One region of the Alteromonas sp. CI.11.F.A3 genome, then DNA from elsewhere that is predicted to be linked to it. Evidence: predicted binding sites of a transcription regulator. Region 1 holds the regulator's gene; each other region holds the start of a gene.

What was found. The regulator MetJ, encoded in region 1, represses methionine synthesis genes. The targets are predictions, from matches to a motif close to TAGACGTCTAGACGTCTA.
Region 2: the regulator MetJ is predicted to act here: its motif matches at 2,691-2,708, upstream of serA (phosphoglycerate dehydrogenase).
Region 3: the regulator MetJ is predicted to act here: its motif matches at 1,502-1,519, upstream of msrA (peptide-methionine (S)-S-oxide reductase MsrA).

What each region holds. Positions count from the first base shown of each region.
Region 1 covers NZ_CP136708.1:651,451-657,514, reverse strand. Annotated here, with positions in the region: gene priA (primosomal protein N') at 1-1,934, opposite strand, end outside; gene rpmE (50S ribosomal protein L31) at 2,246-2,458, shown strand; gene R1T43_RS02870 (hypothetical protein) at 2,621-2,935, opposite strand; gene R1T43_RS02865 (malic enzyme-like NAD(P)-binding protein) at 3,318-4,559, shown strand; gene metJ (met regulon transcriptional regulator MetJ) at 4,639-4,965, opposite strand; gene metF (methylenetetrahydrofolate reductase) at 5,117-6,001, shown strand.
Region 2 covers NZ_CP136708.1:1,329,724-1,335,787, reverse strand. Annotated here, with positions in the region: gene R1T43_RS05665 (ATP-binding protein) at 1-1,255, shown strand, start outside; gene R1T43_RS05660 (5-formyltetrahydrofolate cyclo-ligase) at 1,297-1,908, shown strand; gene rpiA (ribose-5-phosphate isomerase RpiA) at 1,990-2,646, shown strand; gene serA (phosphoglycerate dehydrogenase) at 2,990-4,219, shown strand; gene R1T43_RS05645 (YdiY family protein) at 4,321-5,064, opposite strand; gene R1T43_RS05640 (DUF481 domain-containing protein) at 5,251-6,054, opposite strand.
Region 3 covers NZ_CP136708.1:888,890-894,953, forward strand. Annotated here, with positions in the region: gene R1T43_RS03855 (hypothetical protein) at 1-689, shown strand, start outside; gene msrA (peptide-methionine (S)-S-oxide reductase MsrA) at 878-1,423, opposite strand; partial or broken gene R1T43_RS03865 (thiol-disulfide oxidoreductase DCC family protein) at 1,607-1,987, shown strand; gene R1T43_RS03870 (SDR family NAD(P)-dependent oxidoreductase) at 2,094-2,903, shown strand; gene R1T43_RS03875 (sodium-dependent transporter) at 3,111-4,532, shown strand; gene R1T43_RS03880 (NAD-dependent epimerase/dehydratase family protein) at 4,736-5,581, opposite strand; gene R1T43_RS03885 (DUF2884 family protein) at 5,819-6,064, opposite strand, start outside.

The sequences.
Region 1 (6,064 bases):
GCCGATGAGCTCTCGGTTGCCTCGGCTCTAATCACAAATTGGCTAATATATGGAGGCAAGGCAGACGCTTTTCGCTCCATTAACGCATGGCGCGCAAAGTGGGCATAACCGTTGTTCACTAAATCTTGTAATAAAGGATGGTGAGGGTTGTGGGTTTGCAACCACATTTCTCCGGGTTTACTTGCCCGCCCGGCTCTACCTGCTAGCTGTGTTACTAGCTGCGCTAGCTTTTCTGGCGCCCGAAAATCAGCACTAAATAACGCCCCATCACAATCTAAAACAACCACCAGTGTAACGTGAGGAAAATGGTGTCCCTTTGACAGAATTTGCGTGCCCACCAATATTTGGTGCTCTTGGCGGTTGATCGCATCTAAGGTTTGATGCAGCTTATCTTTTCCCCGAACCGAATCACTGTCTATTCGCACGTGCTTGGCATCGGGGAAGAGCTTCATTAAGCCCTCTTCTACCTGCTCGGTGCCCGTCCCCGCTGTTACCATTTCATGACTGTGGCAAGCTTCACACTCTTTGGGCATTGAACGGGTAGCACCGCAATGGTGGCATTGCAGCCTGTTTTGCCCTTTATGCACAGTATAAGGTCTATCGCAACGTTTACACATTGCCGTAGTGCCGCAGTGATGACATAAAAGGGCTGGGGCATAACCCCGTCTATTTACAAAAACCAGAATCTGATTCCCAGCATTCACATGCTGGCGCATAATTGTCAGCAAGCCTTCTGAAATACCGTAATGAATAGGCTGGTCTCGGGCATCTAATAAATACTGCTTAGTGCTTTGCGCCCCTGCGGCGCGGCGGGTTAGTTGTAAATGCGCGAAGCGACCGTTTAAAGCATTATTGAGCGTTTCCAGCGCTGGCGTGGCACTACCAAGTAACAAAGGAATGCTATGCTCTTTAGCTCGCATGGCTGCTAAATCTCGTGCGTGATACCTAAGCCCATCTTGTTGTTTGAATGATTCATCATGCTCTTCATCTACGATGATCATGCCGGGGTTTTTAAGCGGCGTAAAAATAGCTGAACGCGTACCAATAATAATACCTAGTTCGCCTGCCCTTGCCCGCTGCCATACCGATAATCGCGCCGCGTCTGTCAATTGAGAGTGCAATACCCCAACAGGAATATTAAAACGTTTTTCGAACCGCGAAACGGTTTGCGGCGTTAAACCAATTTCAGGCACTAAAATAAGCACTTGTTTGCCGGCTTTAAGCAAAGGTTCTATAGATTGCAGATACACTTCGGTTTTACCGCTACCTGTAACCCCCTCAAGCAAGCTGATTGCAAAAGTACCATGCTGCTGGTTTAACGCCGCTATCGCTACCCCTTGTTCTTTATCAGGTACGGGCTTTTCGCCAATGTCGAAGGTATCTAACCAAGCTTGCGCAGTGAGTTCAGGTGTAATTTCCACTAACTCAATAAGTGCTTTATCTAATAGCGCTTTCACTACTGCCGGTGAAAAGGTTTTGCGCGCTTCGCTAGCAATAAGTGATGTGGTTTGAACGGCTTCTAAACAAGCCATCTGCTTGGGTGCTCGGCTTAAACTATTAACATCGGTATCAGCACCTTCTGGTGTGACTTGAATATATTGCGCGGGTGATGGCGTGGCAGGCTCACCTTTTCGAAGGGGCACGGGAAGCATGGCATGTATCACTTCCCCGGGCGCATGGTGGTAATACTGCCATAACCAATGCGCCATTTTTCTTAGCGACTCGTCGATAACCGGCTCGCTATCTACTACCTCAATGATGGCTTTTATTTTACTGGTATCATCTATGTCTACACCGGATTCAACTACAATGCCTACCAATTGACGTGGGCCGAAAGGCACTTTTACCCGCACACCAGGTTGTAAGGTATCGGTATGAGAATAGGTAAATAGTTGGCGAAGCGGCACAGGTACAGCCACCTGAATGAATACCATTAAAATTGATGCCCCAATATTGATAAACGTAAAGTGAGTAGACGTAAATTCAGAACCGCTAATGATCTGGCATTTAAACATAATGTCAAATAAGGGAAGGGAATTTATTTTTGCCCCTGTGCGGAATCAACACCGCCCCTGTTTACTTCGCATACAAAAAGTGCTTGATCACTTACGACGCTTCCTTTATTATGCGCCGCTCTTTTGCGGCTGACTGCAATATCTGCGGTCGGTCATTGAATTTAAAGTTGCGTATGGTGTTTGGCTTCGGGCCAGATAGCGATACGGCCTCATATTGAAGGTAATCCAAAATGAAAGATGGTATCCACCCAGAATACGCTGAAATGACAGCAACATGTTCTTGCGGCAACGTAATGAAAATCCGTTCTACTCTAGGTAAAGATATTAACTTAGACGTATGTTCTGCATGTCACCCATTCTACACTGGTAAGCAACGTAACGTTGACACCGGTGGTCGTGTTGACCGCTTCAAGAAACGTTTCGGTGCTTTGGGCGCTAAATAAGCTCAGTACTCAGAAACACTATGTTTCTTTAAAAAAAGCGCCTATCGGCGCTTTTTTTGTGTCTGCGCTCCATAGAAAGCGCTTCCAATACAGTGCTCGGCGAGTGGAAGGCACAGCGAGTGGAGAGCTCGGCGAATGAAGAAATCGCCTAATGCAATGCTCTCAGTGAAAAGCTCTGCGTTTTAAATGCCGTTCCCAATTGCCGTTACTTTGCGAAGTGCACGCTTGCTCGCTGTCGTAGCGAACACCTTTAATCTGTGCCTTCAACGTGTGACACACATTATCGAGCTCATCTTCAAATGCTTGGTTCCAATTTGCTGCTAGCGCTTCGCTTTTCTGTTTCTCGGTTTCAAACACTGCAATAATTTCCGGCCTGCGCCAGTGCCCCATATGAGTAAGCCATTCAAAGCCAACCGACTCAGATTTTGCCCACTCACACACCGCCGTTAACGCTTCAATCAGTTTCTTTTCCGACATCTTAAGTTACGCTTTCCTTTATCATGTTTCCATTATACCTATTCCGATAACCAGCGCCTTAACTGGCCGATTTAATGCCTTTTTTACAACGCTATTCGATGCTCACTTATGCCTACGTCTATACCAACATCTATACCTACTTCTATAAAATAGAAATAATGTATTAATTTTCAAAGTATCATTAATATGGTGAATGGCAGATATTCGACGATGTCACTGGTCATACAAGCAAGTCTGTCCTAGATTAAAGGTATAAAGGGCAGATCAGATATGTACTTAAATATCCCTGTGATAGAGTCGAAGACATTCTACTGCGGCAACGCAGATTGCCCTTACGGTAACGAAGATTGCCTAACCCCTACATCGAAGGATATGTTTACTAATGTCAGATTTCAGACAACGTGCGCTAGATTATCATGCCAAACCCACGCCAGGTAAAATTAGCGTGGAGCTATCAAAACCAGCCGATAGTGTGGATGATCTTGCTCTGGCTTACAGTCCAGGGGTAGCTGAGCCAGTACGAGAAATTGCTGAAGATCCTGATAATGCTTACAAATATACAGCGAAAGGCAACATGGTAGCGGTCATCAGTAATGGTACTGCTATTCTAGGTTTAGGTAATTTGGGGCCGTTAGCTTCTAAGCCGGTGATGGAAGGTAAAGCACTGCTGTTTAAACGCTTTGCTGGGCTTGATGCTATCGATATTGAAGTAAAGCATCGCACCACGGAAGAATTCATTAATACCGTTGCCAATATTGCAGATACGTTTGGCGGAATTAACCTAGAAGATATTAAAGCCCCAGAGTGCTTTGAAATAGAACAAGAACTCATTAAGCGCTGTAATATTCCGGTATTCCATGATGATCAACATGGTACTGCCATTGTAACGGCAGCCGGCATGTTGAACGCCATTGAAATTCAGGGCAAAAATATCGAAAGCGCCAAAATAGTTTGTATGGGTGCGGGTGCAGCAGCGGTAGCCTGTATGGAATTGCTTATTAAATGTGGCGCGCAACGAGAGCGCATTTACATGTTAGACAGAAAAGGGGTTATTCATACCCGCCGTGAAGACCTTACGGAACACAAACGTTTGTTTGCCAATAATACCGATAAACGTACGTTAGAAGATGTGATGGAAGGCGCTGATATTTTTGTAGGCGTATCTGGCCCAGATGTATTGCCGCCAGAAACCTTGGCATTAATGGGGCCTAACCCGATTGTTTTTGCATGCTCTAACCCCGACCCTGAAATTAAGCCTGAATTGGCTCACGAAGTTCGAAATGATTTAATTATTGCAACGGGGCGTTCTGATTACCCTAATCAGGTTAACAATGTTCTTTGCTTTCCGTTCATTTTCCGTGGCGCATTGGATGTTCGCGCAACGGCCATTAACGACGAAATGAAAGTGGCAGCGGTAGAAGCACTCCGCGCGATTACCAAAGAGCCCGTACCAGAATCTGTGTTAGCGGCTAGCAATAGCAAAAGCTTAACCTTTGGCAAAGAATATATTATTCCTAAACCAATGGATCCTCGCCTTTGTGAACGCATAGCCTCTGCAGTGTCGAAAGCGGCGATTGAATCTGGTGTTGCAAGGCTTCCAGAAGTACCGAACCGCGCAGAGTAAAGGCAGTATAATCGAATAACTGGGCGCGCAGCCTTGTATTCGATTATTATAAAAAACGGCAATTTTCATTGCCGTTTTTTTAATCTTCTTGTTCGTTTTCAATAGAAACGTCTATACCCATATCTTCCATTATGCGTCTTGCCTCAGCAGGTACACGATTAGGGTTATCTTTTCTCAAATCTTCGTCATCCGGTAATGGCTGACCTGTAAATGCGTGAAGAAACGCTTCACATAACAATTCTGAATTCGTCGCATGACGTAAATTGTTTATTTGTCTACGCGTACGTTCATCGGTTAATGCTTTTAGCACATTAATAGGAATAGAAACGGTGACTTTCTTTACCTGTTCACTCTTTTTACCGTGCTCTGCGTAGGGATGAATATACTTACCGTTCCACTCTGCCATGATGCTAACTCTGTCTGATCTTATTTATGTTATGAAGAGAAATTCTAAACAAGTTGACGAAAAGGTCAATTGAGCAGTGTAAACCTCTTGACGTCTAGACGTAAATTCTTTAATTTAGCCGTCTAAACGTCCATAAAAGAGTAATTTTACCATGGTTTCTTACGCACAAGGTGTCGATGCACTGAATCAGTCCCTCTCGGAACTGCGTGACATTGATGTGTCATTTGAGTTTTTTCCACCAAAATCTGAGAAAATGGAACAAACCTTGTGGAAGTCGGTTGAACGTTTAGCACCATTAAAACCGAGTTACATGTCGGTGACCTATGGAGCAAACAGCGGTGAGCGTGATCGCACCCATGACGTGGTAAAACGAATTCAACAACAAACTGGGGTTGCGGCCGTCCCTCACCTCACATGTGTTGATGCAAGCCGTGATGAACTTAAACAAATTGCGCAAGACTACTGGGATTCAGGCATTCGTCGTATTGTTGCTCTTCGTGGTGATTTACCGCCAGGTGTGAAAGATACCGAAATGTATGCCTCTGATTTAGTGGCGCTACTAAAAGATGTAGCCGATTTCGATATCTCAGTGGCCGCCTACCCTGAAAAACACCCTGAAGCACCGAATGCCCAATTCGATTTATTAAACCTTAAACGCAAAGCAGAAGCCGGTGCGAGCGAAGCTATTTCTCAGTTTTTCTTCGACACCAGTGTATTTTTGCGTTTTCGTGACCGTGCAGCAGCTGCAGGTATCGACCTAGACCTAGTGCCTGGCATACTGCCAGTAACCAATTACCAGACTTTGGTAAAGTTCGCTGGGTTCACGAATGTACATGTGCCTGGGTTCTTACACAAAATGTTCGATGGACTTGACGATGACGATCAAGCTACTCGGAACCTCATTGGTGCTAACATCGCGATGGATCAGGTTAAGGTACTTGCCAAAGAAGGCGTGAAGCATTTTCATTTTTACACCCTTAACCGTAGTGAGTTGAGCTACGCTATTTGCCACATGCTAGGTGTGCGAGCAGGTTAATTTCGATTAAACCTTTGCTCCTATAGGGCAGACCAGTATACCATTTGCCTATTATCAGGTATT
Region 2 (6,064 bases), 680 kb from region 1:
AGGGCATGCTATTGGTACACTATGCACTATAGGCTACCAGCCTAAAACCCTTACTCCCCATCAACGCAATGCCCTTAAAACACTGAGTGAATCAGTAGTTTCCCATTTGGAATTAAAACGTAAAAATAGAGAACTCGAGCGAACTAGTCAGTTCAAATCGGATTTTCTTTCTTACGTTAGTCATGAAATCAGAACCCCGTTAAATGCAATAAATACCTTTAGCCATTTACTGGAAGGTGAAGCCAAACAGTATTCTCTGCCCGCTAATTTTACCGACTCGCTCGGGCATATAAGCAAAAGCGGTGAGCGTTTGCTTGAAATAGTGAACTCTGTACTAGATATGAAGCAGATAGAAGCGGGTAAAATGCGCGTTATGCCTCGACCTGTAGGCACAACTGACTTTTTCACGCATTTATTTTCGTTAACTCGCATTCGCGCTGAAGATGGCAATGTGATTTTTAATGCTGTGATTGATGACAATGTCCCCCACTCTCTTAATTTTGACGATACTAAATTTGGTCAGGTAGCGCTAAATCTATTATCAAATGCCATTAAATACACGCACGCCAACAAACACGTTTCTATTCAAGTGAAATACAAGAAGGGAAAATTACTGCTGGTTATTAAAGACGAAGGCATTGGTATTAGTGAAGAGGAGCAAAAAAAGCTGTTCGCACCTTTCGAGCGAATGGAAAACGCGCATCAATTTGATGGTACTGGCTTAGGCTTAAATATTACCAAAAAGCTGATAGAACTTATGAATGGTTCTATAAAGCTTAGCAGTAAGTTAAACGAAGGCACCCGTGTGAGCGTGGCGATTCCAGCAGACGAAGTTAGCATCGATACTATCGAGCATGATCCTAGGTTATTACAGCCTCAAAAACTAAGTATTCCTGCTGATTCCCATGTATTGGTCGTTGAAGATCATTACATTAATCAAATAGTAATTAAAACTATATTTGATAAGCTTGGTATGCCGATATCGATTGTAGGTAGCGGTGAAGAAGGCGTTGAGTATGTAAAATCAAACCCTGTAGATTTGGTACTAATGGATATTAACTTACCGGGTATTGACGGAACAGAAGCCACCAGGCAAATTAAGCACATGCGCGCCGCATTGCCTGTTATTGCCTTGACCGCGGATGTTATTACGCACCAAGACCAGTTATTAAAAAGTGGCTTAGACGACCTACTCACCAAGCCTGTCGAAAACGCAGAGCTTATAAGGGTACTTAATCACTATTTAGGGAAGTAAAAAAGGTGGAGCCACAGAACGCCCCAAGTACATTAAAAAAAATGTCAAAAATCACGTCACGAGTAACGCTACGAAAAACATTAAGAGCAGCACGCAACGCATTATCTAGTTCACAGCAGCAGCATGCCTCTTTAGCAGTTCGAGATAACCTGCTGTCATTGCCTGCTATTACCCATGCATCATCTATTGCTTGTTACCTGCCAAACGACGGTGAAGTAGATTTACGCCCTTTTATGCACGCATGCTGGGAACTAAACAAAGGGGCTGCCCTGCATACTTCTTTGCCTGTATTGCACCCTGTTTGCAAAGGCCACCTGCTTTTTCTTCGGTATACAGATAAAACGCCAATGCGCGTGAACAAATACAACATTGAAGAGCCAATACTCGCTTGCCCAGATGTTATTCCTACCTTTCATCATCAGGTGATACTTATGCCATTGGTGGGATTCGATGCAAATGGAAACCGCTTAGGTATGGGCGGCGGCTATTACGATAGAACGTTAGCCAGTATTCAAACACAAACGATAAGACCAAAACTCATTGGTATTGCCCACGATTGCCAACAAGTAGACCAACTTCCCGTTCAGCATTGGGACATTCCTGTAAACCGTATTGTTACCCCCACGCAGCAACTGACCTTTAATCGAGCCTAACGCGTCGTTAATTCCCCCTTCACGGTGGGTTAGCCCGTGGTTTTCCGGTAAACTGATGAAAATTTAGTTAGGAGAGTCACTATGGATCAGAATGCAAAGAAGCAAGCAGTAGCTAAAGCAGCCATTGAGTATGTTGAAAACGGCAGTATTGTTGGTGTAGGAACTGGCTCCACAGTTAATTTTTTTATTGAAGAACTCGGCAAAATTAAGAACAACATTGAAGGGGCGGTATCAAGTTCTGATGCCTCTACCAAGTTGCTAGAAGCCCTAGGCATTGAAGTTTTCGCACTAAACGATGTAAGCAATATTTCGGTGTATATCGACGGTGCTGATGAAGTTACTGAACACAAACACATGATTAAAGGCGGCGGCGCTGCCCTTACCCGCGAAAAAATTGTGGCCGGTGCATCAACCACGTTTGTGTGTATTGTAGATGACAGCAAGCGTGTACCTGTGCTTGGCAAGTTCCCGCTTCCTGTTGAAGTTATTCCAATGGCGCGCTCTTTTGTGGCTCGTGAGTTGGTAAAACTAGGCGGCGATCCTGAATACCGCCAAGGCGTAGTTACCGATAACGGTAATGTCATCTTAGACGTTCATAATCTAGAAATACTGAACCCTAGAGAGCTTGAGCAGTCGATTAATAACATTCCTGGTGTGGTAACCAACGGCATATTCGCCCTACGTGGCGCAGACATCGTATTGTCTGCCACCGAAAGCGGTGTTGATACCTTTAAATAACAGCTTTAAATAATAGCTTTCAAGTTAAACCGATTTCTGTTAGATTTCCGTTTAGACGTCTAGATGGCCTTTCGAGAGTTTGAGGCTAGTACTAGTCGGATGTACCTTTGTCGTTTTACGCGGATAAAACTCGCCGATTCGATGAAGCTGCCCACGTCAAAGAATGTATATAGCGTGGCAGATGGGAGGGAGTAAGGCCGGAACAAACCCTCCACCGCATGGATGCGGTGGCGGAGCGCCCATGGATGGGTTTACCGCGTGTTTGTGTAGGCCTTGCTCACTCCCAGCTGCCGCCAAAACAGCGTACTTATTAAGTTCTACTACAGCGAGAGATAGCAAATCCATGAGCAAAGTTTCACTAGAGAAGGATAAGATCCGGATATTGTTGTTAGAGGGTGTACACCAAAGTGCATTAGAAACCTTTAAGAATAATGGATACACCAATATTGAGTATCTCAAAACGTCCCTTCCTGAAGAAGAGCTTGTTGAGAAGGTGAAAGATGCGCATTTTATTGGCCTTCGTTCACGTACTCAAATTACTGAGAAGGTAGTTGATGCTGCTCAGAAATTGGTGGCTATTGGTTGTTTCTGTATTGGTACAAACCAAGTTAATTTAGAAGCAACACAACGCCGCGGTATTCCGGTATTTAATGCACCATTTTCTAATACCCGTTCAGTGGCAGAGCTTGTTCTTGGTCAGCTTATTCTTTTGCTTCGCCAAGTACCGAGTAAAAGCGCAAAAGCGCATCGTGGTGAATGGGAAAAAACAGCAAATGGTTCATACGAAGCCCGAGGTAAAACACTGGGTATTATTGGTTATGGACACATTGGTACCCAGCTAAGTATTCTTGCTGAACACCTTGGTATGCGTGTACAGTTTTTCGATATTGAAGATAAGTTGGTATTAGGTAACTCTACGCAGATAAAGTCGTTAGAGAAGCTATTAAACACCTCTGATGTGGTATCGCTACATGTGCCTGAAACTCAGCAAACGCAAAACATGTTTGCAGCTGAGCAATTTGCGCAAATGAAGAAAGGCAGCATTTTTATTAATGCGTCTCGCGGTACGGTTGTAGATATTGATGCCCTAGCCGACGCACTTGAAAGCGGCCAGTTAAATGGCGCAGCTATTGATGTATTCCCTGTTGAGCCTAAATCGAACAATGAGGAATTCCAATCGCCTCTACGTAAGTTCGATAATGTTATTCTGACGCCGCATGTAGGTGGTAGCACCCAAGAAGCGCAAGAAAACATTGGTATTGAAGTGGCCGGTAAATTAGCTAAGTACAGCGATAATGGCTCTACTTTGTCTGCGGTTAACTTCCCTGAAGTATCATTGCCAGAGCACATTAGCCGATCTCGCCTGCTTCACGTGCATAAAAACCAGCCGGGTATTCTTACTCAAATTAACCAAGCGTTTGCAGAGAAAGGCATTAACATTGAAGCCCAGTACCTTCAAACTAACGCTGAAATTGGTTATGTAGTGGTAGATGTTCAGCAAGACAGAGCTTATGACGCGCTTGCACAACTGCAGCAGATTGACGGTACGATTAAGACCCGTATTCTTCACTAATGCTCTGTATGACGGTAGTTAATTATCGTCATACACTTTTAAAGACAAAAAAACGCTGCCTATTGGCAGCGTTTTTTGTTTCTACAATCGTTAATACGATTTTAGAAGAAGTTGTAAACTAGCGTTACCGCTGTTTCAGTATCTAGCTTTTCTACGTCGTCAGACACATTAGAGTTGTGGTCTAACTTGAATGACAACTTCATAGAAAGGTTACCGCTAATAGTAGCCGTAAGCGCCGATTCAGCACGAGACTTCGTGTTGTCAGAACCCACTTCCGTACTCACAGTTTGCGTGAATTTAGCCGTATCTGAAATTTTCCAAGAGTATGCGCTTGAAGCACGAACAATCATGCTGTTCTGCTCTTCGCCTTCTTGCGTTTCAGCAAACGAGTAACCAGGACCGATTGAGTACTCTAAAGTATGACGGTTGTTTTCAAGTACTTTTTGGTTCCAACCCACAGCAAGTGTTGATTGATAATCGAAGTTACTTAAGCGGTCATCTTCATACGATGCGAAACCAAATAAACGGTAATCAGGGTTATCTAGCTTGTAGTTACCCTGTGCAGAACCGTAAAACTTTTGCGCAGATGTGTACTCTTCTTCAGTACCATCATCGTTATCAACAGTTTCTTTTTTGTAAAGACCTTCAAGCGTGTAGTCGTTGCTCCACTGCTCTAATTCTTGGTGAGCAGTGATACCGGCACTGATTGATGATGTTTCAGTGTTACCTGTTGTTGCGATAATACCTAACTCACCTTCCATCGTGAAAGGTTTAACATCGTCTTGAGCAAAAGTAACAGAAGAGAAAGACAAGGCCAAAAGTGATGCGAGAAGCTGTTTTTTCATTAGCAATCCTAGTAGTGTTTTATCCTTTACCATGCTGCAAACACCTAGCATAAGCGCTAGCCAGCATAGCTTGAAAAATTCTGCGCCAATAGTACCTACCTATTAGTGCGAGTCAATGAGGGTTGAACAAAAATTAGACGATAAGACGTAAAATTTACACTTATTGATAAGCTTTAAGCGTAATTATTAGAAGAATTGATAAACCAGGGCAACCGAGGTCTCGGTACTTAACCCATCTACATCTTCGGTAGTATCAGTTTCGTGGTTCAGAATAAACGATAGCTTCATGGCTAAAGAGCCGAAAACATTAGCCGACAAAGACGTCTCAGAACGAGATTTAGTATTTTCATCGCCCGCTTCCGTGCTTACAAATTGTCGAAGGTTAGCACCTGAAGCCCAATGGTATTTGTATTCAGCTGATGCCCGAACAATTACCCCGTTGTTAATATCTTCTTCAAGGGGTTCTTCTAGCTCAACAAAAGCATAGCCAGGCCCAACACTGTAACGGAACTCGCTGACTTCATCTCGCCAAACCCGTTGTGACCAACCGGCTGCCAGTGAAGCACGATGATCATAGCCGCTAAAGGCATCATCTTCATAATCGCCGTACATGAACAAGCGTCGACCAGGCTGGTTTAATTTGTAATCGAACTGAGCACTGCCATAGAAGCGTTTGGCCGACACATCGCGACCCGTGCCATCGGTGTTACTTTCTTGATAAAGCATTTCTGCAAAGTACAGACTGCTCCAATTCTCAGTTTCATGATCGGCGTTAATACCCGCTTTAATACTTGCTGCAGAGGTATTACCCGTGTTTGAGAGTATGCCTAACTCACCATTTAACGAGAATCTTGGTACTTCGTCGTCAGTGTCTGGCGTAAAGTCGGCGTGATAAAGCGTTTGAATTAAGTCGCGATCTGCTGCGAAGACGGCAGTACTTATGCCAAGAAGACAGCATACTACACAGAATAATTTTGTTAGATTAAGCATAATTTTTAAT
Region 3 (6,064 bases), 240 kb from region 1:
TCTCTACCCGCTGCGAAAAGAAATATCAAAACACGGGCTCAACCGATTATCCCACCTTGTTGGTTCGATTAGAGCGGGATGAGAATGATAGCGTCACCATGACCCATGTTCGTCCTTTGCAGTTTCCTACCGAATTTGAAGTGGGTAACTTTCCCAACGACGGTATCGAAGGCATGGCCATGGCAGAAGATGGCACCTTGTACTTAGGTCTTGAGAAGGACAAAGCGGGGCAGCCGCGTATTTTCTCGCTAAACATAACAGATGATTTTTGGCAAAGTGCGGACTTCGCTGTGGTAGATGAACCTGATTTATCGGTTCCTATTTTTGATGCGGGTAGCCACCCTATTAATGGCTTAGCACTTTATAGTGCTGAGGGCGGTAATAACTTCTTACTGGCCGCGGCCCGAAACGATAACGAGGTCTGGGTTATTGATGTTGCTGGTAAGGTTGAAACAAAACGTATCTCTATGCAGTTTAATGTAAGTGCGGATAATGAGTGTGGCGAATATGTAATGGATAACGCTTCAATTGAAGGGCTGGTAGTAGTAGAAGATACCTTGTGGCTAATAAACGATCCGTGGAAAGTAAACTACTTGAAGAACATCAAATGTGACGCAGAGACACCACGTTACGAAGCCATGGCACCTTTATTGTTCTCAGTACCTTTAAATGACGCATGGTTTCAGTAGTGCTATGCGTCAGTAGCACTAAGCTCCAGTAGCAAAGAACTCCAAAAATACTGAGTTGCAATAGCGCTGTGCTTCAATGCACGGGCTATCAATAGAAATAAAAAATGCGGTTACAGATTTTAATCTGTAACCGCATTTTTGTTTGGCCGTTCAACGCGAGTAAGCCAAGCTAATTCTATTGTGGCTGCTTATGCCTGCGTGCGTAAACGTGAAGCAAATGTCTTTTTAAACTTCGCTAGTTTAGGTGCAACTACCATTGAACAGTATTGGTTTTGTGGATTATTTTTAAAGTAATCCTGATGGTAGTCTTCAGCCTGATGGTAGTTATCAATGGGCACAACTTCGGTGACAACCGGATTAGGCCAAATCTCCTCAGACGTAATCTCTGCAATAATAGCTTCAGCAGCGTCTTTTTGCGCATCGTTGTGATAGAAAACCGCACTGCGATATTGGGTGCCCACATCATTGCCTTGACGGTTCAATTGAGTAGGATCGTGTAGCGCAAAGAATATCTCTAATATTTCTCGATAACTGATGTTATCTGCATCATAAGTCACTTGAACCACTTCAGCGTGACCAGTACCGCCACCACAAATCGATTCATAGGTTGGTGAGGCATCTTCGCCGCCTGCATAGCCAGATACTGCCTTTTCAACACCTTCAACCGTATTAAATGCTGACTCTATACACCAAAAACACCCGCCTGCTAGGGTGGCTACTTGTAAATTTGCCATTGTGTTACCTCAGAAAAAACTTATGACATCAGTGTGGGTGTGAGCGCGGGTAAACTCAAGTCATCCAAGTGCATTTTTTTAGCGTATAAAAGTATAATAAATAAAAAGCCCAAAATACGAACAGCTTAAAACATAGAAAGTACAAAAACATAGAAAGCTACCGCCAAGTCAGAGGTGACTACATTGATAATTTTTTACGATGGCTACTGCCCCTTGTGTAAAACAGAAATGCGCCATTTACGAAAACGGGATAAAGACGGCGCATTAACCCTTGTAGATATTCAAACACCAGAGTTTGCCGCTCAATACCCTGAGTTAGATTGGCATGCGCTGAATGCCAGAATTCACGGGTTATTACCCGATGGCACGCTTATTACTGGGCTAGATGTAACCCACCAAGCGTGGAAAGCCGTGGGTGTGGGGTGGCTATATGCCCCTTTGCGCTGGCCTGTTATTCGAATTGTTGCCGATTGGTGTTACCTCAAATTCGCCAAACACCGCTATACCATTTCGTATTTACTGACCGGTAAAAAACGTACCTGTGACCGATGTGTGCCTGGCGAGATTCAACAGGAATCACCCTGTGATGCGAATGCTGCGCATACTAAAAGCACAGCTGGGGCGAAAAATAATGCGAGTATCGAAAGCACACAAGGCACAGGTGGCGACAATGACTGATAATCCCAAAGCCGAGCAAAATACTGCTGAGCAAAACGCTAGTACGGTGTCTCTTGTCATTGGGGCGTCGGGCGGGATAGGTAAGGCTCTGGTTCAATTATTGGCAAGCGCTGACGCCGGTGAAGGCGAGAACCCTAAAAAGGTTATAGCGCTTAGCCGCAGTGGTTATAAAGACCCTACGTGGCCAGATAATGTGACGGCAATTAGCTTGTCTGAACACAATGAAGCCAGTATAGCGGCGTTTGTTACACACCTTAAAGCTCAAGGTACACGAGTGAAGTTAGCGATTGTCGCTACCGGCGTACTTCATAATGAACCCTTGGGGCTTCGGCCAGAAAAACGGCTTGAAGATATTAGTGAAGGAGCGCTAGCAACTTACTTTGCAGTCAATAGTACGATGCCCGCTTTATGGATGAAGTACTTGGTGTCTGTAATGGTGAAAGAAAGCCCGTCTATTGTTTGTATTAGTGCGCGGGTGGGCAGTATTTCTGATAACAAACTCGGGGGCTGGTATGGATATCGAGCTTCAAAAGCCGCGCTTAATATGTTGGTAAAAACAGCCGCGGTAGAGTACACACGGCGTTTAAAAGAGCCACTCTTAATGTGCTATCACCCAGGCACTGTCGATACAGGGTTATCAGCACCGTTTCAGAAAAACGTAAAAGCAAAAAAGCTGTTTACGCCTGAATTTACGGCTAATCAACTGCTTACTCATTTGTCAAAATTGAGTGAATCTCGCCATCTAAACGGCAACGAAAGCTGCCACTTCATTGACTGGGACGGTAAAGTGGTAACTTGGTGATACGCCAATTGCCGCTTTCTGTAAGCCCAATATCAAGACTTTTTATTACACTGCTGTTACCATGCATTTCAGGGAATGGTGCAGTGTTTTGACTCGCTTAAAAAAGGCGAGCAATACGACGTAGTCGACGCCATTAGCACGATGAAATAATCATAAGTTATCGCCATCCCAGAAAACATAAAAATAAACTCAACAAGAGGAAGGGATATGAGCGGGGCCAGAGAACAGTTCGGATCGCGCATAGGTTTTATTCTAGCAGCGGCAGGATCGGCAGTAGGTATTGGTAACCTTGTTGGTTTTCCTGTGGGCGCAGCAAAAAATGGCGGTGGTGCATTCTTGTTAATGTACGCCATTTTTGTATTCGCTATTTGCTTACCTGTGATGTTAGCGGAAATGTCAGTGGGGCGTCATGCCAAAAAAGATCCATTAGGCGCATACAGTGCAATCAGTGGTAATTCTGGAAAGTGGAAAATCGCTGGCTGGTTAGCCATTGCTACGCCATTTATGATTGCCGTGTTCTACATGGTGATCACGGTGTGGATTTTCGGTTATCTATTTGAAACTGTCAGCGGTAATTTAGACATCTTAGCTAACCCAGATACCTTTGGGTTATTTATTAATTCATCGTCTATTTTTGCTTATATGGCTGTGGTTGTCGGTGTGGTTTATCTTATTCTGCAAGGTGGTGTTAAAGAGGGTATTGAGAAAGCCGCTAAGCTGCTAATGCCAGCCCTTTTTGTCATGCTAATTGGCCTTGTCGTATTTGTGCTTACTCGCGAAAACGCCATGGCAGGTGTGAAGTTTTATATTATTCCAGACTTCTCAAAGCTCACCGCAACTGTGGTTAATGGTGCGCTTGCACAAGCCTTTTTCTCCCTATCGCTAGGTATGGGGATATTGATTACCTACGGCAGTTATATCGACAAAAGAGCAGATGTACCTACGTCGGCAAAGTTAGTAGCCATAACCGATACCGCAGTGGCCTTCACGGCCGGCTTGATGATTCTACCGGCGATATTCTCATTCAACCCTGATATTAACCCTGATGAACTTAGTGAGTCATCGGTGAGCATGATCTTCACTTATTTACCTAACATATTTTTAGCGCTGCAAAGCTCTATTGGCTATGTTGGGGCGTCTATCGTGGCAAGCCTGTTCTTCCTATTAGTGTTCTTTGCCGCAATTACGTCTTTAGTGTCTATCTTTGAAGTGCCAGTAGCGGCGTTAATGGACGAGAAGGGCGTAAGCAGAAAGTGGGCGTTAGCATCACTTGGCAGCGTAATGCTTGTGCTAGCAATATTGTGTACTTTGTCTTTTGGCAAAGTGGAAGCACTTACTCAGTTTGCCAGCTACGCGGGTGTCGATAAGTCGCTTTTCGACGTTATTATTGACGTATTTTACGAGACCATTTTGCCATTAAACGGCTTCTTGATTTGTATCTTCGTTATCTATCGTTGGAAGAGTGCAAACTTCAATGCATCCCTTGAAGAGGGAAGTTCAGGCTATCGCGGCGGATGGTTTGAAAAGTATGTTGATGTATCGCTTAAGACCTTTATCCCTGCCATCTTATTGGTTATTTTCATCAATACCGTGGCGGTTAAATACTTCGGCGTTAGCCTGTTTGGCTAGTCGTTATTCTCGGCTAATAGCTGTTCTCAGTTAGTCGTTACACTAGGCTAATTGACGTAAAACGTATATCAATAATAAGGCGCTCAAATGTGAGCGCCTTATCTATTTATAACCCCCGCACCTTCTTTGCAAGCATGCATATTTCTTTGTAAGCCTGAACGTTCTTTATAAAACTAGTGTTTCTTTCACAACGTGCAATATGACTAAACCATGTCATCAGGGTTAGCATAGTCAGGGACTATTCCCAGTAAACCCCAACTCGCTTTTGCATCAATCACTTTGCCCGTAGGTGGTAATTCTGACTCACTAAACGTGGGTGCAGGTATCCCTTTTTTGTTTGCAGCTTGGGTATAGTATTCGCCTCTTTTCGGGTGCTGTAAACTACATAAGTGGTATAAGTTTGTGCTGTCAGCATTGCTACTGACACCCTCGCTACTAGTGGACAAAATAAGTGTCTTTAACGCGGCAACCACATCATGAATATGCACTAGGTTAATTCTCTTATTGCCCGCATTCAGGCTTCTTCCACTTAACGACTTCACAGGGTGACGATCTGGCCCTGTTAACCCCGCAAGGCGAACTATCTTAACGTCTGCCTTGGCATTCGTTTTTAAATCTAATAGGTGCTGTTCTATCGCGACATGGGCTTTTGCCGATGCGGTCTCAGGCTGGGTGCTGGCGTGCTCATTTAACTCTTCATTCCTAATGTCGCCGTATACCGAGGTGGTGCTGATAAAGATTATACGGGCTACGTTGGCCGCCACTGCCTTATCAATAAGGGCAAGCATGCTATTGGTAAAACCATCTAACTGGGTATTACGACGACCAGGTGGAATGTTTAGCACCAGTGTTGCGTCGCTAAGTTCATTACACAGCGCGGAGGTGTCGTTCCCCAGACTAAATACCAAACCTTGAATGTGTGTATTGCTAATTTGCTGCGCCTTTTCTTCGCTTCGCGTGGTGGCAATAATGGAGTGGGTAGCTGACATGGCTTCGCCTAGGTAGCGACCAAGCCAACCGTAACCGCATATAACGAGCTTATTATTCATAACGTCTTCTTAGATGAAAATGGGGCGTGAAAGTAAAGTATCAAAAATACGCGGTAAGGCGCAAAACGGATTGATTCAGGGGGCCAAAGCGAGGGCCCATAATTGATAAGGGTGAAAAGCGATTACAATGACATAAGTTAAAAAACAAAAACGCTAGCTGGAAAGCTAGCGTTGTAAGGCTATTAAACGTAATTGGAATGCAGTGGAGGGGGAGTCACTACACCAATAAAAACACACTTACATTTTCATTTCGCCACTGCGCATATCGATTAAGTCTAAGCCTCCTAACCCAGGAATGCTGGCTTGCATCTTGTTTTCTGCATAATTAGCTTCTTGCAATACTTCACACAGGGCATCGCCTTTTTCTTCAAGTGCTGCGGCTTGAGTTTCAACACGGTGTTCAATAGATTCACCAAAGCGTTCCATTTTTGCCTCGAACTCTTCCATGTCGCCACCGTTCCATAGCATTTGCGTACCAACAGC